DNA from 4 places in the Tissierella carlieri genome. Region 1 is predicted to be linked to each of the others. Evidence: riboswitches for the same ligand, from Rfam matches in the RefSeq annotation. Region 1 holds a riboswitch; each other region holds the start of a gene.
The links. Region 1 has a riboswitch for cobalamin ahead of KQI38_RS10560 (DUF2292 domain-containing protein). Riboswitches for the same ligand answer to the same signal wherever they lie in the genome.

Region 2: another riboswitch for cobalamin. It lies ahead of KQI38_RS07295 (YitT family protein); the one in region 1 lies ahead of KQI38_RS10560 (DUF2292 domain-containing protein).
Region 3: another riboswitch for cobalamin. It lies ahead of KQI38_RS16570 (ABC transporter substrate-binding protein); the one in region 1 lies ahead of KQI38_RS10560 (DUF2292 domain-containing protein).
Region 4: another riboswitch for cobalamin. It lies ahead of KQI38_RS00160 (methyltransferase domain-containing protein); the one in region 1 lies ahead of KQI38_RS10560 (DUF2292 domain-containing protein).

The regions. Positions count from the first base shown of each region.
Region 1 is NZ_JAHLOH010000033.1:90,484-93,701, reverse strand. It holds gene sucD (succinate--CoA ligase subunit alpha) at 1-363, shown strand, start outside; gene KQI38_RS10565 (FUSC family protein) at 382-876, shown strand; cobalamin riboswitch at 1,098-1,283, shown strand; gene KQI38_RS10560 (DUF2292 domain-containing protein) at 1,413-1,565, shown strand; gene KQI38_RS10555 (DUF4430 domain-containing protein) at 1,690-2,640, shown strand; gene KQI38_RS10550 (ABC transporter ATP-binding protein) at 2,657-3,218, shown strand, end outside.
Region 2 is NZ_JAHLOH010000025.1:98,371-101,588, reverse strand. It holds gene KQI38_RS07305 (metal ABC transporter solute-binding protein, Zn/Mn family) at 1-96, opposite strand, end outside; gene KQI38_RS07300 (phosphatase PAP2 family protein) at 292-900, opposite strand; gene KQI38_RS07295 (YitT family protein) at 1,176-2,027, opposite strand; cobalamin riboswitch at 2,171-2,356, opposite strand; gene lpdA (dihydrolipoyl dehydrogenase) at 2,445-3,218, opposite strand, start outside.
Region 3 is NZ_JAHLOH010000047.1:12,049-15,266, forward strand. It holds gene KQI38_RS16560 (nucleotide sugar dehydrogenase) at 1-660, shown strand, start outside; gene KQI38_RS16565 (CGGC domain-containing protein) at 876-1,196, opposite strand; cobalamin riboswitch at 1,371-1,555, shown strand; gene KQI38_RS16570 (ABC transporter substrate-binding protein) at 1,768-2,823, shown strand; gene KQI38_RS16575 (FecCD family ABC transporter permease) at 2,813-3,218, shown strand, end outside.
Region 4 is NZ_JAHLOH010000004.1:106-3,323, reverse strand. It holds gene KQI38_RS00165 (FecCD family ABC transporter permease) at 1-617, opposite strand, end outside; gene KQI38_RS00160 (methyltransferase domain-containing protein) at 610-1,620, opposite strand; cobalamin riboswitch at 1,705-1,874, opposite strand; gene KQI38_RS00155 (ATP-binding protein) at 2,575-2,808, opposite strand; gene KQI38_RS00150 (hypothetical protein) at 2,796-2,975, opposite strand.

The DNA of each region.
Region 1 (3,218 bases):
GATCCTGTGAATGGAACAGATTTTGTCGATGTATTAAAGGCTTTTAACGAGGATGAAGACACCGATGCTGTAATTATGATTGGCGAAATTGGAGGAAATGCAGAAGAAAAGGCAGCTTTGTGGATTAAAGAAAACATGAAGAAACCAGTAGTGGGTTTTATAAGTGGAAAGACAGCTCCTAAGGGAAAAAGAATGGGACATGCAGGAGCGATTATCTCGTCAGGCCAAGGAACAGCAGAAGAAAAAATAAGGACAATGAATGACAGCGGAATATATATGTCACAATCTCCTACAGCTATAGCTGCTACTTTAGTTAAGGCATTAAAGGATAATAATCTCTGGAGAGAAGAATATAAGGGATAACATTAGAGAGGTATAATCATGGGCGAAATTGTGGGAAAAAAACATAAAAAAGTAAAGTTTCTTGGAATGAGAGTCGTTAAAACAGTTATAGCGGTGTATATATGTTTTCTAATAAGCTTTTTTAGAAATGGACTTCCTTTCTATTCAGCAATAGCCGCAATCCTATGTATGCAAAATGATCATGCTAATAGCTTAGAGGTTGGGAAAGGCAGGATGATAGGCACTTTTATCGGAGGAATATATGGATTTCTAGCTATAATATTAATTAATTTTGTCAATGTTGAGTTATTTAGTTATATTCATCATTTGATTTTGAGCTTATTTTTGATTCCAATTATATATACAAATGTATTTTTGAAGTCCAATAGTTCTACCTATATTAGTTGTGTAGTTTTTTTTAGTATAACTATTTCTCATGGAGGAGATATAGCACCGATGTATTTTGCGTTAAATAGAGTAATCGATACATTAATTGGAATAGCAGTCTCACTCATTATAAATATGATAATGTAAAATTAAATTTTTTCAGATGTTATTTATTTGAGAAAGGTAAACTGTAAAATTAAATTAGGCTTTGTAAAGTTAAATTAGACCTATCGATCTGTAAGACTAAGTGAGTCTGCAAGAAAAAATAGGTCTATTTTATTTTTATAATTAGATAGATAGAGAAGTTTAATAGTTAATACTCTAAATCTATTGTTTAAATCCAAAATATGGTATATAATGGAATAAATCTGAATATTAATTACTTAGGTTCTTTATATAATAATGATTAAAAGACAATCATGTGCAAATCATGAACGGTCCGGCCACTGTAAATGGAGAGCGATCTTTTAATATACCACTGGAAATATTTCTGGGAAGGTAAAAGAGAGTAACGACCCATAAGTCAGGAGAACTGCCTAAGTGATATTTTTCATTAGCCTTCCAGGATTGAGGCAAGATGTAATAAGTATGTGTATTTGTATATAATTATACTTAGATAAAATGTCTTAATCTCTAAAGGTTAGGACATTTTTATTATTTTAGGGGGGAGCTGATCTACACACATGAATGATAAAAATTTAAACTTAAAGCTTACAGAGAGGGAAAAGAATCTTATAGAACTAATAAGAAATACAGAATTTGGAGAAATAAAAATTATAATCCAAAATAGTGAACCCATAAGGGTTGAGGAGTTAAAAAGATCGATAAAACTATAGAATATGCTGACCAGAAAACTGGAGGCACTACTTGATTAACAAAGGTAGTGTTTTTTTATTTTTGTAGAGATTTAACTGAAAAATTCCAATACACGTTATATTAACCTAGTATGGAGGTGGTAAGATGAATAGAAATATCATGAAAAAATTAATTCTTTTTATCATTTTAATTACATTAGTGATTCCTTTAACAGGATGCTTTTCTGATAAGGCTGAGGGAGCAGGCAGTAACGGAGATTTAGAAATAGATTATCTTGTAGAGAAAAAAGAAGATAAAGAAAATTTAAAAGCAACTTCTTTACTTGCACAGATGAGAGAAAAACTATCATCAAAAAATGAGGTCGAAACTGAAATTCAAATAGAGGAAGAAGATATAGTTCAGCAGGATAAAAAAGAACTGTCATTTTGGGAGAAGTTAAGACTAAAGAATTCAGAGAGAGGAAAAGATGAAGAATTAGACCTTGTATCAAAAATAAAGGAAGAAGAAAAAGACAATGTTGAAATAAAGCCAACAGAAAACAAGAAAAAAGACAGCTTTCTTGAGCAAAATATAAAGGCGAAAGAAGACAAAAAGGAAGAAGAAAAGAAAAAAGAAGAAAATAATACTAAGGATAACGAGAGTAAAGAGAAAAAGGAAGAAAACAAAGAGCCAGAGGAACAGAAACCAAAGGAAAATACAGTAACCCTTACTATACGTTGTGATACTGCTGTAAATAAAGAGATGCATAAAGACCCTAAATTTAAAGGAATAGTACCGGAAAGCGGAGTTATATTATCTACAACTACATTTAAAATAAAAGAAGGAGATACTGTATTAAATGTATTAGAAACCGCAAGAGATAAATACAAAATACAGATGGCATATAGAGGAAATAAAGAATCAGCATACATAGAAGGGATAAATAATCTTTACGAATTTGACGGTGGACGCTGGAGCGGATGGATGTATTGTGTAAACGGCTGGTATCCTAACTATGGAGCTGGAGTGTATGTATTGCAGTCAGGAGATGTAATAGAGTGGAACTATACCTGTGATTTAGGAAAGGATCTAGGGCAGGAATGGCTGGGAAATTAGATAAGAGGAGAATATAATGTCTTTTATTGAATTGAGAAATATAAAGAAGGAATTTAAAATAGGAGAAAATATTGTAAAAGCTCTTGATGGAATCAATTTGTCTGTTGAAAGAAAAGAATTTATCAGCATCACCGGACGTTCAGGTTCAGGAAAGTCCACCTTGTTAAATATTTTAGCTGGATTGGAAAAGTCAACAGATGGAGAAATTGTAATTGAGGGAGAGCATATTGAAAAGATGGGAGAGGGGCAGAGAATAAGATTTAGGCGCAAAAATATAGGATTTATATTTCAGTCATATAATCTATTGCCTCAATATACTGCCTTGGAGAATGTAGCTCTTCCTCTGGCATTAAAAGGAATTGAACCAAAAGAAAGAATTGAAAAGGCTAAAGAAATAATGAAACAGGTGGGAATAGAAAGCCATGAGAATCATAAGCCCAGTGAGATGTCAGGAGGGCAGCAGCAAAGAGTTGGGATTGCCAGAGCATTGATAACAGGTCCAGCTATTGTACTTGCAGACGAGCCTACAGGTAATTTAGATACTAAAACAAGTATAGAAGTAATGGAATTATTAATTA
Region 2 (3,218 bases), on a different contig from region 1:
ATTTATTTCTTCATGATCTGTGTTTTTACTGCAACCTGACATCAATAATATTACAAGAGAAATTATAAATGTCTTCCAAATCCTTTTTCCCTTCACCATATACTCCTCCTCGCTTCTAATCTTATTTTATTTACCACTTAAATGCCAACGCAAATCATTTGCATTTAATTTTTCGTATAAAAAACCTCTTAACTTTTACATTAAGAGTAATTTTATTTATATTTATTATATATAGAGATATATCCTTTGTCAATAATCTATATATAAATCTTTTAAGTGGCATATTTATTTTTATTCTTTAATTAACTTAATACTTATACAATAAAATATATACCCTATCAAATATCCACCTATTACATCTGTTGGCCAATGGACTCCTAAATAAATCCTACTAATTCCCATTAGACATATCATGACAAAAGATATAATATGGATTAGCTTTTTCTTCCTATCATTATCTACTTTTTTCGCCAATAAAAATGCTATTGTAGAATAAAGGGTCATTGTTACCATAGAATGTCCGCTAGGAAAACTTAATCCCCCTTGATTCACCAAAAAAAACTCTAATGGCCTCGTTCTTTGGAAGAATTGCTTTAATAAATAATTTAATAAATATGATCCCAGAGTTGATAACAACAATAATTTAGATATGTAATATTTCTTTTTGATTAACGTATATGATATCCCCATAGCAGTAACTGGCAATAAAAAATTTACAGATCCTATAAAGGATATAAATTTCATAAATGATAATATTCTTGGATTGGTATTATTATGTATGTACTTCATTATATCCACATCAAATAGAATACCCTCACTGCTACCATTAACCATAAAACCTAAAATTAAAAATATTATTAACATTAAACCTAAAATAAAATCTTTACCTTGCTTATTCATTTATACACCCCTATTATTTTTCTATCAAATTCATTATACCAAAGTTCTCGTAAAATACAAAAAACTTCTTAATAAAAAAAGGCTTCTAAAGGAGAATTTTAAGGAAAACTTTTTGGTCACTGCATAAGCGACTTGTACGAAATCAAAATGTTCGACAATCTGCTTAAAACTCAAATAGGTCAAGTTCTAAAATGAAAAAGACAAAAAAAGTAGAATTTTCTTATTCGTTATAGAAAAGGTTCATTTCTTTAGTGAAATCAACCTTTCTATTAATCTTATTCTTCTATGTTTTTAAATCCATCACCTAATACTTCATAAACATTACTTACTGTAATAAATGCATCTTTATCTATGCCTTTAATATAACTTTTCAATTTAATAAAATCTCTTCTATCTATAACTGTTACTACTACATTCTTTTTCTCTCCTGTATAAGCTCCTTTAGCATTATATATAGTCGCCCCTCTTTCCAAATCATTTACTATATATTCTTTAATATCATTACTATATTCACTCACTATATTGACTTCTTTGCACAAACTTATACCCTCGATAGTCCAATCTATTACTACACCATTTAATATAATTCCCAATAGAGAATACATTCCCAACTCAGGCCCGAATGCAAATCCAGCCATTATTATTATAATGAAGTCTGATATAAGCACTCCTTTGCCAAGCTCTATCCCAAAGAACTTATTTATTATCTTTGCTATTATATCAGTTCCACCTGTTGATGCATTTTGATTAAATACAATCCCCATACCTATTGCCGATATAAAAACTCCAAAAATTAGCTGTATTATAATGTCTTCTACTAAAGGCTGTTGTATAGGTATAACTCTCTCAAATAAAGAAATGGTTATAGAAGTCCCCAGACTTGCATAAATAGTCTTAAATCCAAAGCTGGTTCCCACAATAAGAAAACCAATTATAAATAAAACTATGTTAATGATTATCATAATAGCTCCTATTGATAAAATTGGAATCCAATGATTAATAACAATCGCAAGTCCATTAGCTCCACCTACAGCTAATTTCTGGGGCATAAGAAAGAAATATAAACCTGCTGCTACCATTATCATACCAAGAGTTATAAATACATATTCTTTTATTTTTCCTTTCAAATATATTCCTCCTTTATAATTTTTATTTACAAAAAACCTCCCAAAACTTAAGTGTTCTGGGAGGCACAAAGAAATAGACAGATTATATAATTTGTCTACATATTTAAATCTGCTTTTAACACCCCCTATCGACCGTAGAGTTTTTTAGTGCATAAGTAAAGGCAGGTCTTCTGACTTTGGTTCATAAGGACTTAAAGTCTTCCCGATTTATTCAGTGACATTAGTTTTAAATCCTTCCCCATTACAGCGGCGGGACCGTATAGGCATTTAACCTATTTCCCTTTTAAGCAAAGAATATTTTTCTCTGCACCTTCACCTAATTATTTAGTTATCAATTCAAGTATATAGTATATTATTATTACAGTCAACTATATGTAGCACCAACTAATCTCACCAAGAAAAAGAAGATAGGATATCCTATCTTCTTTTTCTTGGTGGTGCTATATGAATCGCTTTATCTTCTAATCCCAATGTAGCCTCAAAAAATGCTTCTGAAAGAGTTGGATGGGCATGAATTGTTCTCATTATACTATATATATCCAATCCATTAGCTATAGCCAGTGTTCCTTCTGCAATTAAATCATTTGCATGAGGTCCAAGTATATGAACTCCCAGAACCTTCTTATCTTCTTCTCCAGCAAGTATTTTTATTATTCCCTCTCCTTCTCCTAAGGATAAGGCCTTTCCATTGGCTGCAAACATAAACTTACTAGCCTTATAAGGTATTCCTTTTTCTTTAAGCTCTTCCTCAGTGTAGCCTACATGAGCTACCTCATTCATTGTAAATACGCAATTTGGATAGATATCTAAGTTGACATCTGGTGTATGACCCATTATTTTCTCCATTACATATTCACCTTGTGCAGATGCCACATGAGCTAATTGAACTCCTCTATTTACATCTCCTATGGCATATATGCCAGGAATATTTGTCTCAAACTCATTATTTACAAAAACACCTTTGTCATCATATTTAATCCCTAATTCATCAAGGTTTAACCCTTCTATTACGGGACCCCTTCCTGATGCAATAAGTACTTTATCTCCTATTACTTCTATTTCTTCGTCTTTTTCTTTATATTTGGCTAAAACTCTAAGTTTATCTCCCTCTTTGGTGATTTCTTTAGCCCTAATATCAACATATGTTTCAATTCCTTGTTTTTTCAACATTGGTACTAATCTTCTTGAAAT
Region 3 (3,218 bases), on a different contig from region 1:
ATGGTCAAGGTAGTGGAAAATACTTTTCGAGATATTAATATAGCATTTGCCAATGAGGTCCTAACAATTTGTGAAGAAGCCAAAGCTGATCCATGGAAAGTCATTGAGTTAGCAAATATGCATCCAAGGGTTAATATTCATAGACCAGGACCTGGTGTTGGAGGATATTGTATTCCAGTTGTTCCATGGTTTTTAGCACAATTGGCTCCCAATGAAGCTAAAATTATCAAAGAGTCTAGAGCAAGAAATGATTATATGCCAATTAAAGTAGCCAACGACATAAAAAAGATAATGGACAAGAATAATCTAAGTAAAGTTTTATTATTAGGGACAACCTATGCAGGTAATGTGAAGGAAACAAGATTTAGTCCTATATTAGATATTATAAAAGAATTGGAATCATTAAATATCAATTATTCAGCTTATGATCCTATTTCAAGAGATAAATTAGAAAATCAAGAAAATGATTTTACTAAAGCAATATCAGGTGCTGAATTAGTAGTTTTCTTAGTAGGACATGATATATTTAAAGAAATCACTGCTGAAGAATTAAAAAAATATGGAGTATTGGAAATCTTTGATTGTACAGGGCAAATATACTTACAGCATTTGGATCAGAAAGAAATAAAAGTTCATGTATTGGGGAAATTGGATATATAAATATAATGAAATAGTGAAATTAATAGGATAAATAGAAATATTAAGGGAAGTAGTTTTAGTATAATGAATATAAGACACAAGAGAGCAATTATGCTCCACTTGTGTCTTATATATTTTCTCAAGCCTTAAAAGTCAATTTATTAAACAACTCTATATCCTTATTTGGCAATCCCATAAATATTATCTTAATCAAATTATGTACATTTTATTTTACCTTAATGAGTACCTTCTACTACCTCTATATCCATAGATTCAAAGATTTCTTTAATTTCATCTTTTCTATCAGCCTTGCATTTAACAGCACAAGCCCCTAGATGTACTCTATCTACTCCAGAATCTTTCAGTCTCTCTGCAATAGTAATTATATTTTCTTTAGAATCCATAGAACATATATTGCATGAGAATAGAGATATAAGTTCAGTTTCTATATTCTTGTATTGAGAAAAATGTTTTTCCTTGTTATTGTATGTTCGAAAACATCCCATAGTAGAACACTTACCATTTATTTTTTCACATATTCCAATTGCGATTTTCATATTTACTCTCCTAACTGTTTTATCTAATAATTTGTTCCTGTCATATTACTATAAAGATTATATAATGTCAATGAAGAAAAAAGTAATAGGGGATATTTATTAGCAAAATAATAACAAATACATTTGCTTATACTTGTTTAATAATTATTTATATAGTATAATTGGTGATGAAAATTGAATATGGAATAAATAGGTTTATAGAATTAGAATTCTATAAGTAATAGGGAAGCAAAGTGAAAATCTTGCACGGTCCCGCCGCTGTAAAAGAAGAGTCTTTTCTAAATGTCACTGGGAAACTGGGAAGACAGAAAAGATGATGAGGCTTAAGTCAGAATACCTTCCTATTTATTAGCAAAAGTAACTCTACGGTGGATGGAGAAAGCTAGTATATTATGTTAAATTGTTTTATTTCGCTATCCTTCTGATTATTTTCAGGAGGTTTTTTGATAGAACTTACTTCAAGATTTATCACATACAGGATTTTTATTTAACAGGCTTAGAAACTTCAACAATCGTAGGGAGCTATGAGGGTTGAAGTTTTTTATTTATAAAAAAGGAAAGGATGAAAAGTGTGAAGGATTATAAAAGAGTATTGTGGATAATGATTTTAGCTATAATGATATCCAGTGTTTCAGGCTGCACTAAAACTACCAGTGTGGGAGGATTAAGCAATACGAAAAATGTAGAGAAGGTAGAGAATAGTGAGTTATCAATAACTGTAGAAGGAGATATGTATCCTTTAAAAGTAAAAGACTTTCTTAAAAAAGAAACTATTTTAGAAAATAAACCAGAAAAGGTAGCTGTTTTATCTGGTACCCCTTTAAATATCTGGTATGATTTAGGTGGAAAATCTGTATGTACATCTGATGTATCAGATAATGTAAAACTTATACCTGAATACGAAGAAGAAATACGAAGCCTTCCAACAATAGGACCAGTATATTCTATAGATATGGAATCTGTAATACCTCATAAACCAGATTTGATTATAGCCCAAGTTGGAACTCAGTCAACACAAGCAAAGAAATTGAGAGAAATGGGTTTCAATGTAATTACTACTCATATAAGAGGATATGATGATGTGGTATCAACTTATAAAGCTTTTGGAAAAATACTTGAAAGGGAAGAGTTAGCTGAAACAAAGATAAAAGAGCTGGAAAAGCATAAAGAGGAAATCATATCTAAATTACCGGAGGAGAATAAATCTGTAGTCATATTATACATAACATCTAAAACCCTTGCTGTTAAGCTTGATAACAGTATAGCTGGGGATATATCTAAAATACTGAGACTTAAAAATATTGCTTCTGATTTACCACCTGATACTATAGGATCAGAAACTACTCCATTAGATATAGAGTATATAGTAGACAAGAATCCAGATTATATTTTGGTTACAAGTATGATTTCCAGCAATGAGGAGGCTGTAAAAGCTATAGAAGAAGAATTTGCAACAAATCCAGTATGGAATGGAGTAAAAGCTATTCAAGAGGGTCGTGTTATTCATCTTCCACAAGAATATTTTTTATATAATGCAGGACCTTATTATCATCAAGCTATAGAATATATGGCTAGAAGTATATATCCAGAAGTATATGGAGAGGTGAATAAACAGGATGAAAAATGATATTTCCCTTAAAGACAATACAGGTTATAAAGTAGCTATTATTGCTATTCTAGTAATACTTTTTTTTGTAGCTTTTATATTGGGAAATACTAAAGGGACTCTTGAGGTAGGGGCAAGGCGTATATTTGAGGTTATTATGACGGACGATGGAAGTTCAGAAAGAATGGTAATTTGGAATATCAGATTACCAAGGATGATACTAGCAGCTTTAGTTGGTGCAAATCTTGCTCTGTCAGGTGCTATTTTGCAAGGAGTAATGAAAAATCCCTTAGCCGATCCAAGTATTATTGGTATAAGCAGTGGTGCAGGGCTCTTTGGAATTGCTGTATTAGTTATTTTACCCCAGCACATAGGACTAGTACCAATTGCTGCTTTTGTAGGAGCCATGGCTGCGG
Region 4 (3,218 bases), on a different contig from region 1:
ATTACTATTCCACTTATTATTGGAACACTTGCTAAAAATACTTTATCCATACTAGCTCCAGTAAAACTACCCATTAGCCAATATGTTATTGATGGAAGAGTTGATTCTGTATCTGCAATTAGTTTTATAAAAGAAGTTAAGGCATTGAAAAAAGAACCTACTATAACTCCTGATAACACTAGAGATAGTACAGAATCTTCTACTTTTATCTTTGCAATTAAATAACTTATAGCGACACTTAATATTCCCATTGAAAAGGATATTGTAAGTAGTAGTTTAGATGAACCTGGAAATAACAGTAATGCTAGTGCCGCTCCAAATCCAGCTCCACTACTAACACCTAGTATATCTGGACTTACTAAATTATTTTTAAATATACCTTGAAAAGAAGTTCCCGCTACTGAAAGTCCAAAACCAACCAGTATATTTAATAATACTCTTGGAATTCTAATATCCCAGATTACAGTACTATTAAAGGATTCCTCTGAAACACTATGAATTTTATTTGAAAATGCTTCAATTACTTCTCTAGGTTCAATACTATATCTTCCTAAAAATAGAGATACAAAAGAAACTAGGATTAAAATAATAATTCCTAGTGCTATTTTTTTATTCATTTATATTACCCTTTTTAAATATAGTCCTTGGATGATTTTCAATTTCCACTTCTACAAGTGAATACTTATTTAAACTTTCCATTACTAAACTTTCTGGCTTTAAAATGTCTAATCCATTTAAATTACCTGAAAGCCATCCTAGTATAAAGTTCTTAGGCTTAGTAAAATCATCATTCATTTGATGAGTGCTCACATATAAACATCCGTCATCATCTAAGGAATTATAAATTTTATCACTCATATTATCCATGTCTTTTACAAAGTCTAAAACTCCTGAAGTTATAATTAAATCGTATTTTTCTGTAGGTGTATAAGTATTAAAATCTCCTACTTCAACTTCTACTCTGTCTTCTACTTTATTTTCTGCTATAACGTCTTTTGTAAAGTTAATAACTTGTGCTTGGTCTATTAATGTACATTTTGCATTTGGGAAATTTTTGGCGATTTCAACTGAAAGAACTCCTGAACCACAACCTAAATCAAGTACTTTTATTGATTTGTTTTCGTCAAATAATGACTTCATAAGCTTTACAAATCCCTGTACTCTACCTAAGTACATTGAATTTCTAGCTCCTCTTCCCATTGACCTAAAGTCAAAGAAATCAGATCCATTGTCTTTATTTGCATTATCTCTATCTGCTCCATTTTTCAATAAATCATGGATATTGTCTATATTGGTTAAATCTTTCCAGTATAGAAGGTTTTCACCTAGATACATATTAGATTTTTCATTTAAGAAGTAATTAGTTTCATCTGTATTTTCAAAGATTCCATTTTCATATTTTATGTAATCCATAGATACTAAGGATTTCAAAAAGTACTCTAAATTCTTTTCATCTAAATGTAATGATTTAGCTAGTTCATCTATAGATTTTCCAGTTTCTAAACAGTTGAATATATTAAGTTCTAATGCCGTATAGATAAGTTTTGTCTCTAAATATTGAAATGTTAAATTTATTAATTTACTACCATCGTATTTTGGTAATTCGTTTGCGTTTTTCATAATATCCTCCTAATATATAATATGTTTTTTATAGTACATATTAGGCTATGTCTTTTTCATAATATTAATTACCTCCCCATCGAAAGCTTAATAGATAATTAGGCAGGTCTCCTGACTTAAAGATTTAGAATACCTCACCTTCCCAGTTTCCCAGTGGTTTATAAGGTACAACTCTTTTTACAGTAGCGAGGGCTGTTGTGGATTTTAACCACATTCCCTATTAAGTTAATAACACCTAATTTATATAGTATATTGTATATGTCGATTATACTTTCATTGATAACTATTGTCAATGAGAACCATTCTCTATGCAACACATTAATAATATATGGTTAAGATAGAACTTCAAACCCATTGATTTATCTATACTTCATGCTCGTGTCATTATTATAGCACGTTCCCCTCAAGCTGGGTCGGAGAAAATATGGTCATTCTATTAACATTTAGAGCTGTTTTTATGATTTTAGATATAAATTTAAAGAGGATTTAATCTATGTCCATCTTCCCTAAAGTTGTTATTTACCATATCTAATGACATTTAATACTATTTAAAATTCTTAAGATTTATTCATGCCATTACTTTGACAAGAGGGATTACACACAATAGTAAATTATTTGCTAATTTAGGTCCATTGGGATTTTTAAGTGCATCCTTAATATTATATACAAAAAATTCTAAATGACTTGGTTTAATTGGTTTTTTTGGATTTTGGGGTTACTTCAAAAAAGTTCAAGACAGAATTAAAAATCTAATTTTATTGTTAGTCGATCCCGTTTCTGAATATTTTTTATTTACATTCGTACTATCCAACTTTTATATACAGCCACTTAAAACACTTACCATTATAAATGATATTAACAGCAATACTGCTAAATGTTTCATAATTTGCTTTTTCATTTTTTATCCTCCTTATAATTTTGACTAAAATTTAAGTCTATAGCTGTTTTAGTAAATCAAAGGTTGATATTAGATAAAGAAAAAACCTTTGCTGAACTTTCCAACAAAGACTTAGATATATTTTTTAAGCGATAATGTAATTGTGAATCGACTGCCTTGGGCTGATTTTTTTCATATACTATGGTTCCTTCGTGCTGAATTATGATTTCCCTTGCAATAGCAAGACCAGGACTTGAACCACCAAATTCTCTGGAGCGAGATCTGTCTACTCCATAAATTAGATATAGCATGCTCTATCAATACTTAAAATATCAGTAGCTAATCTTTTTGCAGGTTTAAGAACTAATCCTGATAAAAAATACATGAACCCTACACCTGTGACTATGGCTACCACCATAAATAAAAAACTGAATCGTGAATATGGCCCCACTGTTTCTTCGATAATTATCTCATTCAAATTATCAAGTTTGATTTCTCGTATTTCCTCATCTAATTAGAAATCTAATTAATCAATATTGATTTTTTATTATTAACTGCAATGGATCTATAACGTTTACGTTAAGATTATAAAGTTCCGAAATTGTAAAAGCCACACACAACAGAGTGAGAAACATTGAGGTAATAAGTGTGAGCCTGATTCTCAAAGAAATCCCTTTTTCATATGTCATCCTCCCTAACAATTAAATCGTTTTGTAAACTT